DNA from 2 places in the Paraburkholderia sp. Ac-20336 genome. Region 1 is predicted to be linked to the other one. Evidence: predicted binding sites of a transcription regulator. Region 1 holds the regulator's gene; the other holds the start of a gene.
The links. Region 1 encodes LexA, which represses DNA repair genes until DNA is damaged. Its sites were predicted from a motif close to ACTGTATNNNNATACAGT; they were not measured.
Positions count from the first base shown of each region.

Region 2: the regulator LexA is predicted to act here: its motif matches at 3,053-3,070, upstream of GXB81_RS23205 (PA0069 family radical SAM protein).

Region 1 is NZ_JAAGPS010000062.1:17,310-24,845, reverse strand. It holds gene GXB81_RS18400 (ABC transporter permease) at 1-60, opposite strand, end outside; gene nodI (nodulation factor ABC transporter ATP-binding protein NodI) at 263-1,177, opposite strand; gene GXB81_RS18390 (universal stress protein) at 1,573-2,037, shown strand; gene GXB81_RS31785 (hypothetical protein) at 2,079-2,213, opposite strand; gene GXB81_RS18385 (DUF2939 domain-containing protein) at 2,330-2,947, opposite strand; gene GXB81_RS18380 (hypothetical protein) at 3,089-3,433, opposite strand; gene lexA (transcriptional repressor LexA) at 3,521-4,171, opposite strand; gene GXB81_RS18370 (sulfate ABC transporter substrate-binding protein) at 4,484-5,530, shown strand; gene cysT (sulfate ABC transporter permease subunit CysT) at 5,670-6,629, shown strand; gene cysW (sulfate ABC transporter permease subunit CysW) at 6,626-7,536, shown strand, end outside.
Region 2 is NZ_JAAGPS010000101.1:4,581-12,116, reverse strand. It holds gene GXB81_RS23215 (sorbosone dehydrogenase family protein) at 1-1,056, shown strand, start outside; gene GXB81_RS23210 (TM2 domain-containing protein) at 1,349-1,816, shown strand; gene GXB81_RS23205 (PA0069 family radical SAM protein) at 1,846-2,991, opposite strand; gene GXB81_RS23200 (Lrp/AsnC ligand binding domain-containing protein) at 3,177-3,665, opposite strand; gene GXB81_RS23195 (D-amino acid dehydrogenase) at 3,858-5,144, shown strand; gene GXB81_RS23190 (acyl-CoA dehydrogenase) at 5,363-7,165, opposite strand; gene GXB81_RS23185 (electron transfer flavoprotein subunit alpha/FixB family protein) at 7,264-7,536, opposite strand, start outside.

The DNA of each region.
Region 1 (7,536 bases):
GGCGAACGGTTCCTGTGCCGAAGGCGTGCCGCCGTGGGTTTCGTAGGTGCGTGCGTCCATGAGGTGTCTCGGGTTGTTCTCGCGTGCCCGGGGTTTGCCGGGTGCCTGCCTTGTGCCTGGTCCGTGCCTGCTTTGCGCGATCTTCTCGGCGGCGTCCTTTGTTTGCGGTTTCTATCCGGTTGCCGCATCTATTGTGCGACGTCGCGGCCGCTTATGCCTCGCGTGCCGGGCATGTTTCGACGCCTCGTTTCGATGCGCGTTCTCAATCCTGCATCTCGCGGCCCGTGAGCCGCAAAAACACGTCTTCGAGATTCGCCGGCCGATGCAGATAGCGCAGATCGGCGCGCTGCTTGAGCCGCGCATGCACAGGCTGCGCGTCGTTCACGTAGCAGAACAGGGTTTCGCCGCTGATCTCGGTTCGCTCGGCGAGCGGCGCGAGTTCGTCGCGCAACGCAAACGGGTCGGCGCCGTAGATCTCGATCACGTCGCAGCCGATCTCGGAGGCGATCAACTCGCTCGGCGCGCCCTCGGCGATCTTGCTTCCTTCCTCGATCACGCAGAGCCGATGACATAGCCGCTCGGCTTCTTCCATGAAGTGCGTGGTCAGCAGGATGGTTTTGCCGCGCGCGAGCAGCGAGCGCAACCGCTCCCAGATCAGATGCCGCGCCTGCGGATCGAGCCCGGTGGTCGGCTCGTCCATGATCAGCACGTCGGGGTCGTTGATGAGCGCACGCGCAAGCGTGAGGCGCCGCTTCATGCCGCCCGACAGTTCGCTCACGCGTGCGTCCGCCTTGCTTTCGAGCCGCGCGAATTCGAGCAGTCCGGGCACGGCCGCGCGGCATTGCGCGGCGCTCAAGCCAAAGTAGCGGCCGAACACGAGCAGGTTTTCGCGCACCGTGAAATCGGGATCGAGGTTGTCGAACTGCGGCACCACGCCGACGCGCGCCCGCGCCACGCGCGCACGGCCCGGAATCGGCTCGCCGCACAGGCGGATTTCGCCGGCATCGGGCGACGCGATGCCGAGCAGCATGCGCAAGGTCGTGGTCTTGCCCGCGCCGTTGGGGCCGAGCAGGCCGAAGCATTCGCCCGCATTGACATGGAACGACAATCCATCGACGACCGTTTTTTCGCCGTAGCTTTTCCTGACCTGATGGAATTCGATAGGGGCGGCAGGCATGGATCGACGAAGGCTCCGGAAGAACACGCTACGGCAGGCAATGGACGCGGTGCGCGCGGATGGCCGCAACGGCTACGAAAGCAGTCCATTCTAGGGCATTGTCGAGCGAAGACGCCTGCAGCCCTGTTGGGCGTAGACGCGTGTTGGACATCCTTCAGGCACCTATCGTGCTGGGGAATCGATGCTCGGGGGCGACGCTGAACGGAGCGTCGCCACGCGATATTTTTTGCGCTGCCATATTTGCGTGCAAAACCGGGCCGATGCCGCCGCAACGTCCGTGCGGCCTGCATTAACCTGTAGCGACTACGCACTTAGCGTTTTCCATCTCTTGCAAGCTGAATTGCGGCGCACCATGATTGACTCAGACCGCGCTTTCCGCGCGAAGGGAGAAAATGATGGCGAGCTACCAGAAAATCCTGTTGTGCTACGACGGCTCGCGCGAAGGCCGTAAAGCCCTGCGTTGCGGCGCCGATCTGGCGTTGGACCTGAAGGCGGAAACGCATTTGCTGTCGGTGGTCGACATGCGTTCCAGCATCGCGCAAAGCGCGGGCCTGTTGACCGACGTGGCCTGTGGCAGCTTCGAAAAAACCGCCCGCGAGATTCTGCAGGAGGGCGTGAACTGGCTGACCGAGCGCGGCGTGAACGCACAAGGGCATTTCGCGTTCGGCCATCCGATCGACGAGATCGCCAATCTCGCCAATGAGTTGCAGGTCGATCTCGTGGTGGTCGGTCATCGCTGCCGGACCGGCTTGTCGCGCTGGTGGATGGGCGCGGGTAATACGCCGCTGCTCGATCGCGTGTCGTGCAGCATTCTGGTCGCGTGTTCGTCGGTGCAGGAGCAACAGCAGGCCGCGGCCTGACGCGGTGATGTACCGATGAGCGTTGCCTGAGCAACGCTTGCTTATGCAAGATGAGGCACGATCACGCGCGGGATTTCGACATGGCGCGATCGTGCATGAGAGTTGACGCGTGCGGCTCGTTGCGTGCCGGTCTGAATGAGGGCTTGCACGAAGGTCTGAATGACGGCGAGCGCCATTGAAAGACCTCGATGCGGTATCGAACTGCGCCGGGTGTATCGAAACGCTTGTCGCATCCTGCCGAGTGGCCGGCTACGATAGCCGGCCACTCGACCATTCAGATCAAACTTCCCATTCACTCGTTCAGATTGATCGCGGCGAGCTTCCACGTGATCAGACCTTCGCGGCGGAAGATGGCCGAGTAGTTCGCATTGCCTTCGCCGCGCCGGTACGTGATGACGAATTCATTGAGGCTGCGATAACCGGCCGTGCTTTGCCGCGCGGGCGGTGCCGCATTCGGTTGATTGGTGTTGTTTGCGGCGGGTGGCGCCGGCTGGCCTTCCGTGCCCGCGGCAGGTGGTGCCGCCGGCTGCTCGCCCGGGGTGCCGCGTGGCGGCATGCCGTTCAGCAGGGCCGCGACACCGTCTGGTGTCGCATAGGCATCGACGAGCGGACCGATCAACGTCACGCCGATCACCGCGCCAATCGTGGCTATCTTGTTACCGGCGTCCGCTTCGAGCCGGCGCGTCAGCATGTCGGCCACCTGCAGCTTGAGGCTGTCGCGTAACGCGGGAAAGTCCACGTACGAATTGACGGTTTGCACGTCTCGCGCATCGGCCGCGCGTTTGAGATTGTTCACCGCGATATACGGCGACGCATAAATAAACCCTAGCGCGGCAATCACGATGACCACGATCAACGTGATAAGTAGTGGCCGGGTGGCACTGCCCTGGATGCGTTTCTGAACTCTCATCGGATCGGACTCTCCCGTCAGGTTGGGTCTAACGTGGACCACGGCGAGGACGAAACGATCCCAATACCACGCGAATACCTGAACACAGGAAGTACGCTCCGCGTTCATTCACAAATTATTCAGGACTCGCTCAGAATTTGCTCAGGACTCGAACACCGCGCCGTGCATATTGGCTTCGTCGGCTATGCAGCGATCGATCATACGGCATACGGCCTCGATCGTGCCGACCATGATTAATCGCGATGGCCCATGATAGACGCGCACCGGCGCGCGCCGCGATGGCTCGGCCGTATTCAAGCCCGAATTCAGCGAGACGCGCGCGAATGCCGGCAACGACGACGGCAAGCCGGAGCTTGCAGCGGGCTCGTCGAACAGCGACGGCGTGTGCTCAGCGGGCGCTTCGATCAGTGGGCAGGGCGTGAGCTTGCGCAGATGGCGCAGACGGCCGAACTGGCGAAAAGGCAGCAGACGGGCAAGACGTTCCATGAGTCTCTCCAGGCGATGCGAGGTAAATGCAGCTTGGGTTGGACAAACCGGCGCGAGCGGTCCTGGCGGTACGGACGTACCAGCCAATCAGAACTCGCTCGGGCGGATCAGCCCTACGGCGATCCCTTCCAGCGCGAAATCCGCGCTGCCGGTTGCCACGAAGATGTTTTCGTAATCGGGGTTTTCCGCGATCAACTCAATGCCGTTCGAGCGGCGCTTCAGGCGCTTGACCGTGACGTCGTCTCCGAGCCGGGCAATGATGATCTGGCCGTCCTTCGCTTCGCTGCGCTTTTGCACCGCGAGCAGGTCGCCGTCGAGAATGCCCGCGTCGCGCATCGACAGGCCGCGCACCTTCAGCAGGTAGTCGGGCTTGCTCGAGAACAGCGCCGGGTCGCATGCGTAGTGCTGCGAGATATGTTCCTGCGCGAGGATCGGGCTACCCGCCGCGACCCGGCCGATGAGCGGCAGCGACAACTGCATGAGCCCCGCGTGCGGCAGCGTGAACTGGTGCGGCGCATCATCCTGCCCGGACAGCAGGCGGATGCCGCGCGAGGCGCCGGCCGCGAGCTCGATCACGCCCTTGCGGGCCAGCGCGCGCAGATGTTCTTCCGCCGAATTGGCCGAGCTGAAACCCAGTTCGGCCGCGATTTCGGCGCGGGTGGGCGGAAAGCCGGTGCGTTCGATCGCGCGGCGGATCAGATCGAAAACCTGCTGCTGTCGTGCGGTGAGTTTTGTCATGGCCACTGTATGTATGAACAGGTGACTGTATTTTTATACAGTATTCGGCGCATTTCAAGCTTTACTTTAAGTTCTCGAAACGGGGGACGTTCCGGCGTCGCTTTGGGGCGTCATCGCGGCTGTTTGGTCGTTACGGCGCCGCGCCCGTCTGCCGTTACCACTTTTGCGTATTAAAAAATGAAGAAACATTATTTTTAATGATGAAAGCGCTTCGATAGACTGGCTTCCGGGTTGGCGCTCATGTGCACGTGACCGCGACGCAAAACAACAGCAGATTCGCCGAGGCGGATCATCACGCGGAGAAAAGTTGACATGAACCATCGGCAGACGGGGCTTACGGGCAGGACGAAACGATTCATCGCGGCATTGGCCGTCGGCGCGGTGGGCGCGCTCGGCATGTTCGGCGCGAGCGGGGCGGCGTATGCCGACACGACGCTGCTCAACGTGTCCTACGACCCGACGCGCGAGCTGTACCAGGACATCAATCAGGCCTTCGGCAAGGAATGGAAGGCGAAGACCGGCGAGACCGTCAATTTCAGGCAGTCGCACGGCGGCTCGGGCGCACAGGCGCGCTCGGTGCTCGACGGCCTGCAGGCCGACGTCGTGACACTGGCGCTCGCTTACGACATCGACGCGCTCGCGAACAAGGGCCTCGTCGACAAAAACTGGCAGAAGCGCCTGCCCGACAATGCCTCGCCCTACACGTCGACGATCGTGTTCCTCGTGCGCAAGGGCAACCCGAAGCACATCAAGGACTGGGACGATCTCGTCAAGCCGGGCGTGTCGATCGTCACGCCGAATCCGAAAACCTCGGGCGGCGCGCGCTGGAACTACCTCGCCGCGTGGGCGTACGCCGAGCACCTGGCGGGCGGCAACGCGCAGACGGCGAAGGCGTTCGTCGGCAAGCTCTATAAAAACGCGGGCGTGCTCGATTCGGGCGCGCGCGGCGCGACCACGAGCTTCGTGCAGCGCGGGATCGGCGACGTGCTGATCGCCTGGGAAAACGAGGCGTTCCTGTCGCTGAAGGAATTCGGCCCGGACAAGTTCGAGATCGTCGTGCCGTCGGCGAGCATTCTTGCCGAGCCGCCGGTCGCGGTGGTCGACAAGGTCGTCGACAGGCATGGCACGCGCAAGCTCGCCGAGGCCTATCTGAACTTCCTCTATAGCGAAGAGGGCCAGGAGATCGGCGCGCGCAACTTCTATCGTCCGCGTTCGAACAAGGTGCCGGCCGAGCTGACCGCGAGGTTTCCGAAGCTGAAGCTCTACACGGTGGACGATTCGTTCGGCGGCTGGGCTAACGCGCAGAAGACCCATTTCGCGGACGGCGGCGTGTTCGATTCAATCTATCAGCCGCAGTAACAGCGGTTGCCGCCGCGCCTGAAAACGAGCGCGGCGGCAATGCCGCATCAGGCAGCATAAGACGACATAAGGCAACGCGCGGCGCGGCGGCGCGCGGGCCATCCGCCGCGCGAGCATCAACCCTGAACGAGTATCCAGCATGACCACGTTGACCTTTCGCAAGCCGAGCGCATTGCCCGGCTTCGGCCTGACACTCGGCATCACGGTGGCGTATTTGAGCCTCGTGGTGCTGATTCCGTTGGCATCGACCTTTCTGAAGACCTCGACGCTCGACTGGGACCAGTTCGTGCGCGCGGTCACCTCGCCGCGCGTGCTCGCGTCGTATCGGCTGACGTTCTTCTCGGCGCTCGGCGGCGCGCTCATCAACGCGGCGTTCGGCTTTCTCGTCGCGTGGGTGCTGGTGCGCTACACGTTTCCGTTCAAGCGCATCGTCGATGCGGTCGTCGATCTGCCGTTCGCGCTGCCGACCTCGGTGGCCGGCATTTCGCTCGCGGCCGTGTATGCGGGCAACGGCTGGATCGGCCAGTTTCTCGTGCCGCTCGGCATCAGGATCGCGTTCACGCCGGCCGGCGTGCTGGTCGCGCTGACGTTCATCGGCCTGCCGTTCGTGGTGCGCACGGTGCAGCCGGTGCTGGAGGAGTTCGAACGCGAGCAGGAAGAGGCGGCCGCCTGCCTCGGCGCGTCGCGCTGGCTCACGTTTCGCCGCGTCGTGCTGCCGGCCGTGTTGCCGGCGCTGCTGACCGGCTTCGCGCTCGCCTTTGCGCGCGCGCTCGGCGAATACGGCTCGGTGATCTTCATCGCCGGCAACGTGCCGATGAAGTCGGAGATCACGTCGCTGCTCATCATCACGAAGCTCGAACAGTACGACTACGCGGGCGCGACCGCGCTCGCGGTCGTGATGCTGATCGTGTCGTTCCTGATGCTGCTGTTCATCAATACGTTGCAGTGGTATTTGCAGCGGCGCACGAGCCGCGGCGGCGCGGGGCCCGTGCCGCAGGGGCCGGCGGGCGGCGCCGTGAGCAACGCGGCGAGCGGCGCCACTGGCACAGCAACGAGCCATGCAGCGCGGGTCGCGGCAGTCGGCGGAGGTGCGCAATGAGCGGCCGTTCTACGAACCCGAGCAACCACGCGAACGGAGCCAGCGAAGCGCAGGGCGCAAATTCCGCGCGGGCCCGCGCCAGTGCGTCGCTTGACACCTCGCTTGACACCTCGCGTGGCACCTCGCCTGATACGTTACTCAACACGTCGCCCGGCGTGCCGCGCCGGCCCGATCCGGTCAGCGAGCCGCCGGCGGTGCGCTGGCTGCTGACCGGCATCGCGCTGCTGTTTCTCGCGCTGTTCCTCGTCGTGCCGCTTGTCGCCGTGTTCTATCAGGCGCTCGCCAAGGGGCTGCGCTTTTACTTCGCGTCGCTCGCCGATTCCGATGCGCTCTCGGCCATCAAGCTCACGCTGCTGACCGCCGCGATCGCCGTGCCGCTCAATCTCGGGTTCGGTCTCGCAGCGTCGTGGTGTATCGCGAAGTTCGAGTTTCGCGGCAAGGCGCTGCTGACCACGCTGATCGATCTGCCGTTCTCGGTCTCGCCGGTCATCTCGGGTTTGATTTACGTGCTGATGTTCGGCGCGCAGGGCTGGTTCGGCCCATGGCTCGCAGACCACGACGTGCAGATCATCTTCGCGGTGCCGGGCATCGTGCTTGCGACGATCTTCGTGACGTTCCCGTTCGTCGCGCGCGAACTGATTCCGCTGATGCAGGCGCAAGGCAACGACGAGGAAGAAGCCGCGCACGTGCTCGGCGCCTCGGGCTGGCAGATTTTCCGCCGCGTCACGCTGCCGAACATCAAATGGGGCCTGCTGTACGGCGTGATTCTCTGCAACGCGCGCGCGATGGGCGAGTTCGGCGCGGTGTCGGTGGTGTCGGGCCATATTCGCGGACAGACCGACACGATGCCGCTGCACGTCGAAATTCTCTACAACGAGTACAACTTCTCGGCAGCATTCGCCGTGGC
Region 2 (7,536 bases), on a different contig from region 1:
ACACTGACAGCGGCGGCCTCGCTGCCCATCGAGAAAATCAGACTGCCGCAGGGCTTTCACATCGAAGTATTGTCGGATGAAGTGCCGAGCGCACGCGCAATGACGCTCTCGCCGAAGGGCATTCTTTATGTCGGCAGCCTCGACGGGCACGTCTACGCGCTCGAACTGCGCAACGGCCGCGTGACGGGCCGCCACATCATCGCTTCCGGCCTGCAGATGCCGGCTGGCATCGCATGGCACGACGGCGCGCTGTATGTATCCGCCGTGTCGAAGATCGTGCGCTTCGATGCGATCGACTCCCATCTCGGCGATCCGCCAAAGCCCGTCATCATTACCGACAAGCTGCCCACGGAGACGCATCACGGCTGGAAATTCATCGCGTTCGGCCCGGACGGCAAGCTCTACGTGCCGCAAGGCGCGCCGTGCAACATCTGCGACAGGGACCCGAACCGGTTCGCCCTGATCGGCCGCATGGACCCCGACGGCAACCACTATGAAGTCGTGGCGCGCGGCATACGCAATTCGGTCGGCTTCGCGTGGCACCCCGTCACGCACGAACTGTGGTTCACCGACAACGGCCGCGACCTGCTCGGCGACGACATCCCGAGCGATAAGCTGAGCCGCGCGCCGCGGCTCGGGATGAATTTCGGCTTTCCCTACTGTCACGGCGGCGACACGCCCGACCCCGAATTCGGTAAGGACCACGCGTGCAGCGAGTTCACACCGCCCGTCGCCAAGCTCGGCGCGCACGTAGCCGCGCTCGGCATGCGTTTTTACGACGGCGCGATGTTTCCGGCCGACTACCGCAACAACATTTTCATCGCCGAACACGGCTCCTGGAATCGCAGCAAGAAGTCCGGCTACCGCGTCGTGCGCGTGATCGCCGATCCGGACGGCGGCAACGCGCGCCAGGAAGTCTTTGCCGAAGGCTGGCTACAACCGGGCGAAACCGTCTGGGGCCGTCCCGCCGACGTGCTGCCGCTGCCCGACGGCTCGCTGCTGATCAGCGACGATTACGCCGGCGCGATCTATCGCGTGACGTATTCGGCGCCTTAGCGATCGTTCGCAGGCTTGCCCGACAACCCCGAGGGCAGCCCCTCTGCAGCACCCGCCAAACCTGCGGGCCGCGCCGAAGAAAATCCGTCCGCACGAGACGTCTGCGTTGCCGCAAACACCCTTACACAAACGTTCAGCCCTCACGGCCGGCTCCCTACCCGCCTTCAGCCCCGCGCCTAGTCGCAATGTGACCTCCCGCGCGCGGCAGGCGTAGAATGCGCGTCGGTCCGCGCCATGCGGCGCGCCGCTCCTGCCGCTCCTTTCGACCGCCCGTCATTCTGCCCACGCGTCCATGTCCACCGCTGCCTCGACTTCCCCGCGCTTCAGATCCAAGACCATTACCGCCGCGCTCGCGTTCCTTTTCGGCAGCCTCGGCGCCCATCGCTTCTATCTGTACGGCACCCGGGACATTTACGGCTGGGCGCATCTGATCGGCACGCTGATCGGCATTCCCGGCGTGATGTTGCTGATCGCCACCGAGCGCGCGTCGATACTCGGCTGGGTGCTCGCGACCATCGGCGCCATTTCGCTTTTCGCCGCGTTTCTTGCCGCGCTCGTCTACGGGCTGCGTCCGGATCAGAAATGGGACGCGCAGTTCAACGCCCACACCCAACGCAAAAGCCGCTCCGGCTGGACGGTCATTTTCATCGTCATCTTTTCGCTGCTGATCGGCGCGTTCCTGCTGATGACCGGCCTCGCCGTCTCGTTCCAGACCTACTTCGAGAGTCAGGTGGAAGCAGCCAAGGCGCTCTCGCAGTAACGGCCAGCGGGCGGGTTCCAGGCACCGCGCTAAAACAGCCTCAATTGCGGATTGTCGCGTGACGCTTCCCGCTCACGCGATGGCTCGCCCCGCCGGAAGTGCGACATGTCGAGAATGCCCCGGTCGCGCCCGTTCAGCCCCAAACGGCGCACGGTCTGGTGAAAACGCTGCTTGAGCATGTCCGCCCATAAACCCTCTCCTTTCATGCGCGTCGAAAACGACGAGTCGTAGTCTTTGCCGCCGCGCATGTCGCGCACGCGGCTCATGACCCGCTCGGCCCGGTCGGGAAAATGCGCGCTCAGCCAATCCTTGAAGAGCGGCGCGACTTCCCACGGCAAACGCAGCACGATATAGCTCGCGTTGCTGGCACCGGCTTGCGCGCAGGCTTCGAGCACGCGCTCCATGTCCGGTTCGGTGACGAACGGGATGACCGGCGCAATGCTGACACCCACCGGAATGCCGGCCTCGCTCAGCGTACGGATAGCGCGCAGACGGCGCGACGGCGTGGCCGCGCGCGGTTCGAGCGTGCGCGCGATGTCGGCATCGAGCGTGGTGATCGTGATCGCCGCCATGAATTGCCCGCGCGCGGCCATCGGCGCGAGCAGGTCGATGTCGCGCTCGATCAGCGACGACTTGGTGATCGCCGCGAACGGCTGGCTGCGTTCGCTGAGCACTTCGATCACACGGCGCGTCAGGCGCAAGTCGCGTTCGGCCGGCTGCCATGCGTCGGTGGCCACGCCGAGCGCGATCGGCTCCGGCACATAGGACTTCTTCGACAGCTCGCGTTCGAGCAATTCCGGCGCATTGATCTTCGCGTAGATACGGCTTTCGAAGTCGAGCCCCGGCGACAGTCCCAGATAACTGTGCGTCGGCCGCGCAAAGCAATAGATGCAGCCATGCTCGCAGCCGCGATACGGATTCAACGACACGCCGAACGGAATATCCGGCGACGCATTGCGCGTGAGGATGGTCCTGGCGCGCTCCTCGAACACCTGCGTGCGCAGCGCCCTCGGCTCGCCGTCTTCCGTGGCGCCCGGCAGCCAGCCGTCGTCGACCGCTTCGCGCTGGTCGACTTCGTAGCGGCCTTGCAGGTTCGTCACCGCCCCGCGCCCCTTGCGAGGCGCAGGCGGCGCAATCGGAAATTCGGGAATGGAAGAGGTGTCGGGATCGGTCACGGCAAGCCACGGCAAGAGCTACACAAACGCACGTCCAAACAAAAAAAAACGGCGCAAAATACCTGTATAAATATACAGTGTTTACGCCGTTTGTCGAGCGTTGTTTCCACGCCCGCGAACTGGGCGCTGAAGCCGCCGCCGCGCGCCCTTGCGCCTTTATTCCCTCTTGTGCCGCCTAGGAGCCGCTACTCGCCCACCGCGATCGTCAGCGTCTCCTTGATCTCCTCCATCACCACATAGCTCTTCGACTGCACCGCGCCCGGCAGCTGCAGCAGGATGTCGCCGAGCAGCTTACGGTAGTCGGCCATCTCGCCAATGCGCGCCTTGATCAGATAATCGAAGTCGCCCGAGACGAGATGGCACTCGAGTACCTCGGGGATCTTCTGCACCTCGCGCCGGAACTGGTCGAACATGTTGCCGCTCTTGTGGTCGAGCGTGATCTCGACGAACACGAGCAGCGCCGCGCCCAGCTCGGCGGGGTTCACGCGCGCGTGGTAGCCCATGATCACGCCGTCGCGCTCCATGCGCTTGACGCGCTCGATGCACGGCGTCACCGACAGCCCGACCTGCTCCGCGAGGTCCTTCATCGCCATCCGGCCGTCCTGCTGCAGGAGCCGCAGGATCTTGTGATCGAGCTTGTCGAGGGCCCGCACGGGCTGGCGCTGTGTACGCATGATGTTTTTTCTGAAAATGATGAAAATACGATAACAAAACCTGACGGGCTGTTAATAGTATAGCGGTTAACACTGGGCAAACCGCGTTACACCTCGGGTTAGCACTGACGAGTCGAACGTGAATCGAGCCAACTCGACACCTCCGGCGAACGCCACCGCCCTACTCACCTTTCTGAAATATCTGGAGCAGCTATGCGAGTCGTCGTTTTGGGCAGTGGCGTGGTCGGCGTGACGAGTGCGTACTATCTTGCGCGCGCGGGTCACGAGGTGACCGTCATCGACCGCGAGGCCGGCCCGGCGCTCGAAACCAGTTTCGCCAACGCGGGCCAGATCTCGCCGGGCTATGCGTCGCCGTGGGCTGCGCCGGGCGTGCCGCTGAAGGCCGTCAAGTGGATGTTCCAGAAGCATGCGCCGCTCGCGATCCGTCTCGACGGCACGGCGTTCCAGCTGCAATGGATGTGGCAGATGCTGCAAAACTGCACGGCGTCGCGCTACGCGGTGAACAAAAGCCGCATGGTGCGCCTCGCCGAATACAGCCGCGATTGTCTACAGGCGCTGCGCGCCGACACCGGTATCCGCTACGAAGGCCGCACCGGCGGCACGCTGCAGGTGTTCCGCACGCAGCAGCAGTTCGACGGCGCCGCGAAAGACATCGCCGTGCTGCAGGACGCCAATGTGCCGTACGAACTGCTGTCGGCGGCCGAACTCGCACAGGCCGAACCGGCGCTTGCCGCGGTATCGCACAAGCTCACGGGCGGCCTGCGTCTGCCCGGCGACGAAACCGGCGACTGCCAGATGTTCACGACGCGCCTGGCCGCGCTCGCCGAAGAACTCGGCGTCAAGTTCCGCTACAACACGCCGATCGACGCGCTCGCGATAGCGGGCGGCCGCATCGCCGGCGTGCAATGCAGCGGAGAACTGGTGCGTGCGGATTCGTTCGTGGTCGCGCTCGGCTCGTACTCGACGCGCTTCCTCGACGGCATCGTGAAGATTCCGGTCTATCCGCTGAAGGGTTACTCGATCACCGCGCCGATCGTCGATGCGGCGGCCGCGCCGGTGTCGACGGTGCTCGACGAGACCTACAAGATCGCGATCACGCGCTTCGACGACCGGATTCGCGTCGGCGGCATGGCCGAGATCGTCGGCTTCGACAAATCGCTGCGCCAGGCGCGCCGCGAAACGCTCGAACTGTGCGTGAACGACCTGTTCCCGGGCGGCGGCGATACGTCGAAGGCGACCTTCTGGACCGGTCTGCGGCCGATGACGCCGGACGGCACGCCGATCGTCGGCCGCACGCCGGTGCCGAACCTGTTCCTGAACACGGGGCATGGCACGCTCGGCTGGACAATGTCGTGCGGCTCGGGCCAGTTGCTGGCCGATCTGATGTCGGGCAAGCAGCCTGCCATCCGCGCCGACGATCTGTCGGTGCATCGCTATCTGGGTGAGACGGCGGGCGAGCATCGGCCGGCTTATGCGTGATCGAGCGGCGCAAGCAACGTTGACCTCGGCATCGAACGGCATGCCGATGCGTTGATACGGACGTAGCAAGCATCGCTGAGTGCGAACAGCAAAACCCAAATCGCAAAAACAAACGGCGCCTCACGAGGCGCCGTTTGCATTGCAGCCGGCATGAACAGCATGAACATCCAGAGAACGTCCGCCGATCATCCAGCCACGATCGCGTCACCCATCCGCGCTCAGAACTGATCCTCCGACAACGCCAGCACGCCCTCGCCGCCCTTCGCATTGACGATCGCCACTTCGAGCGCCGCCGCCTGCGGCAGCACATGCTCCGCGTAGAACCGCGCGGTCGCGATCTTCGCGTCATGGAACGCGGGATCGTCGGCGCGCCGCGCCGACGCCGCGAGCATCGCCCGCGCCATCTGCCAGCCGCCGAGCACGATGCCTGCGAGCTTCAGATACGGCACGCTGCCCGCGAACACCGCATTCGGATCGCCCTTCGCATTCGCGAGAACGAAATCGACGACCGCGTTCATCGCCCGCTGCCCCTGCGCAAGCTGCGTCTTCATCGACGCAAACGCCTGCCCCTGTTGTGCATCTTGCTGCGCGCCCAGCGCCTCAACCGTTCCGGCAATGCCCGCAAGCAGTTCCTTCGCAACCTTGCCGCCGTCGCGCAGCGTCTTGCGGCCGATCAGATCATTCGCCTGGATCGCGGTCGTGCCTTCGTAGATCGGCAGAATGCGTGCGTCGCGGTAGTACTGCGCGGCGCCCGTTTCCTCGATGAAGCCCATACCGCCATGCACCTGCACGCCGAGGCTCGTCACATCGACCGACAGTTCCGTGCTCCAGCCCTTCACGATCGGCACGAGGTATTCGTAGATCGCCTGATGCTGCGCACGCGTCGCTTCGTCCGGATGACGATGCGCGAGATCGCAGTGCGACGCCGCGACATACGCGAGCGCGCGCGATGCCTCGGTGAGGCCACGCATCGTCGACAGCATGCGGCGCACGTCCGGGTGCTGGATGATCGCGACCGACTGCTTCGCCGAACCATCCACGGGACGGCTCTGCACGCGCTCCTTCGCATACGCGACGGCCTTCTGGTACGCGCGGTCCGAGATCGCGACGCCCTGCATGCCGACCGCGAAACGCGCGGCATTCATCATGATGAACATGTATTCGAGGCCGCGATTCTCCTCGCCGATCAACTCGCCGATCGCGCCGCCGTGATCGCCGAACTGCAGCACCGCGGTGGGGCTCGCCTTGATGCCGAGCTTGTGCTCGATCGACACGCAATGCACGTCGTTGCGCGCGCCGAGCGAACCGTCCTCGTTGACGAGAAACTTCGGCACGAGGAAGAGCGAAATGCCCTTCACGCCTTCGGGCGCGTTCGGCGTGCGCGCGAGCACCAGATGCGCGATGTTCTGCGCCATGTCGTGCTCGCCCCACGTGATGAAAATCTTCGTGCCGAACAGCCTGAACGAGCCATCGGCCTGCGGCTCGGCGCGCGTGCGCACGAGCGCGAGATCGGAGCCGGCCTGCGGCTCGGTCAGGTTCATCGTGCCGGTCCATTCGCCCGAGATCAGCTTCGGCACGAAGGTCTGCTTCTGCGCTTCGCTGCCGGCCGTCAGCAGCGCTTCGATCGCGCCGTCGGTCAGCAGGGGACACAGCGCGAACGACAGGTTCGACGCGTTCAGCATCTCGACGCACGGCGTCGCGATCAGCTTCGGCAGTCCCTGCCCTTCATAGTCGAGCGGATGCTGTACGCCCTGCCAGCCGCCCTCGGCGAACTGGCGGAACGCGTCCCTGAAACCCGGCGTCGCGGTAACGACGCCGTCCTTCCAGCTGCTCGGATTGCGATCGCCCTCGACGTTCAGCGGCGCGAGCACTTCGCCGCACAGTTTCGCCGATTCGTCGAGCACGGCCTGGGCCGTGTCGAGGTTCGCGTCCTCGAAGCCGGGCAGCGTCGCGATGTCTTCGAGTCCGGCCAGTTCTTTCATCACGAACAGCATGTCCTTGATGGGCGCCGTATAGCTCATGTCGGTTCTCCTCCCTTGATATGAAAAAAGGGCGCGGGACTTGATCGGTCCTGCGCCCTTCGCTTGCTGTCGGCAGCCTTTTTCAGGCGCCGCGGCGCTTAGCCGAGTTCGGTCACGAGTTCCGGCACGAGCGTGAACAGATCGCCGACCAGACCGTAATCGGCGACGCTGAAAATCGGCGCTTCCTCGTCCTTGTTGATCGCGACGATCACCTTCGAGTCCTTCATACCCGCCAGATGCTGGATTGCCCCCGAGATGCCGACCGCGACGTACAGCTGCGGCGCGACGATCTTGCCGGTCTGACCCACCTGATAGTCGTTCGGCACGTAGCCCGCGTCGACCGCCGCGCGCGAGGCGCCCAGCGCCGCGCC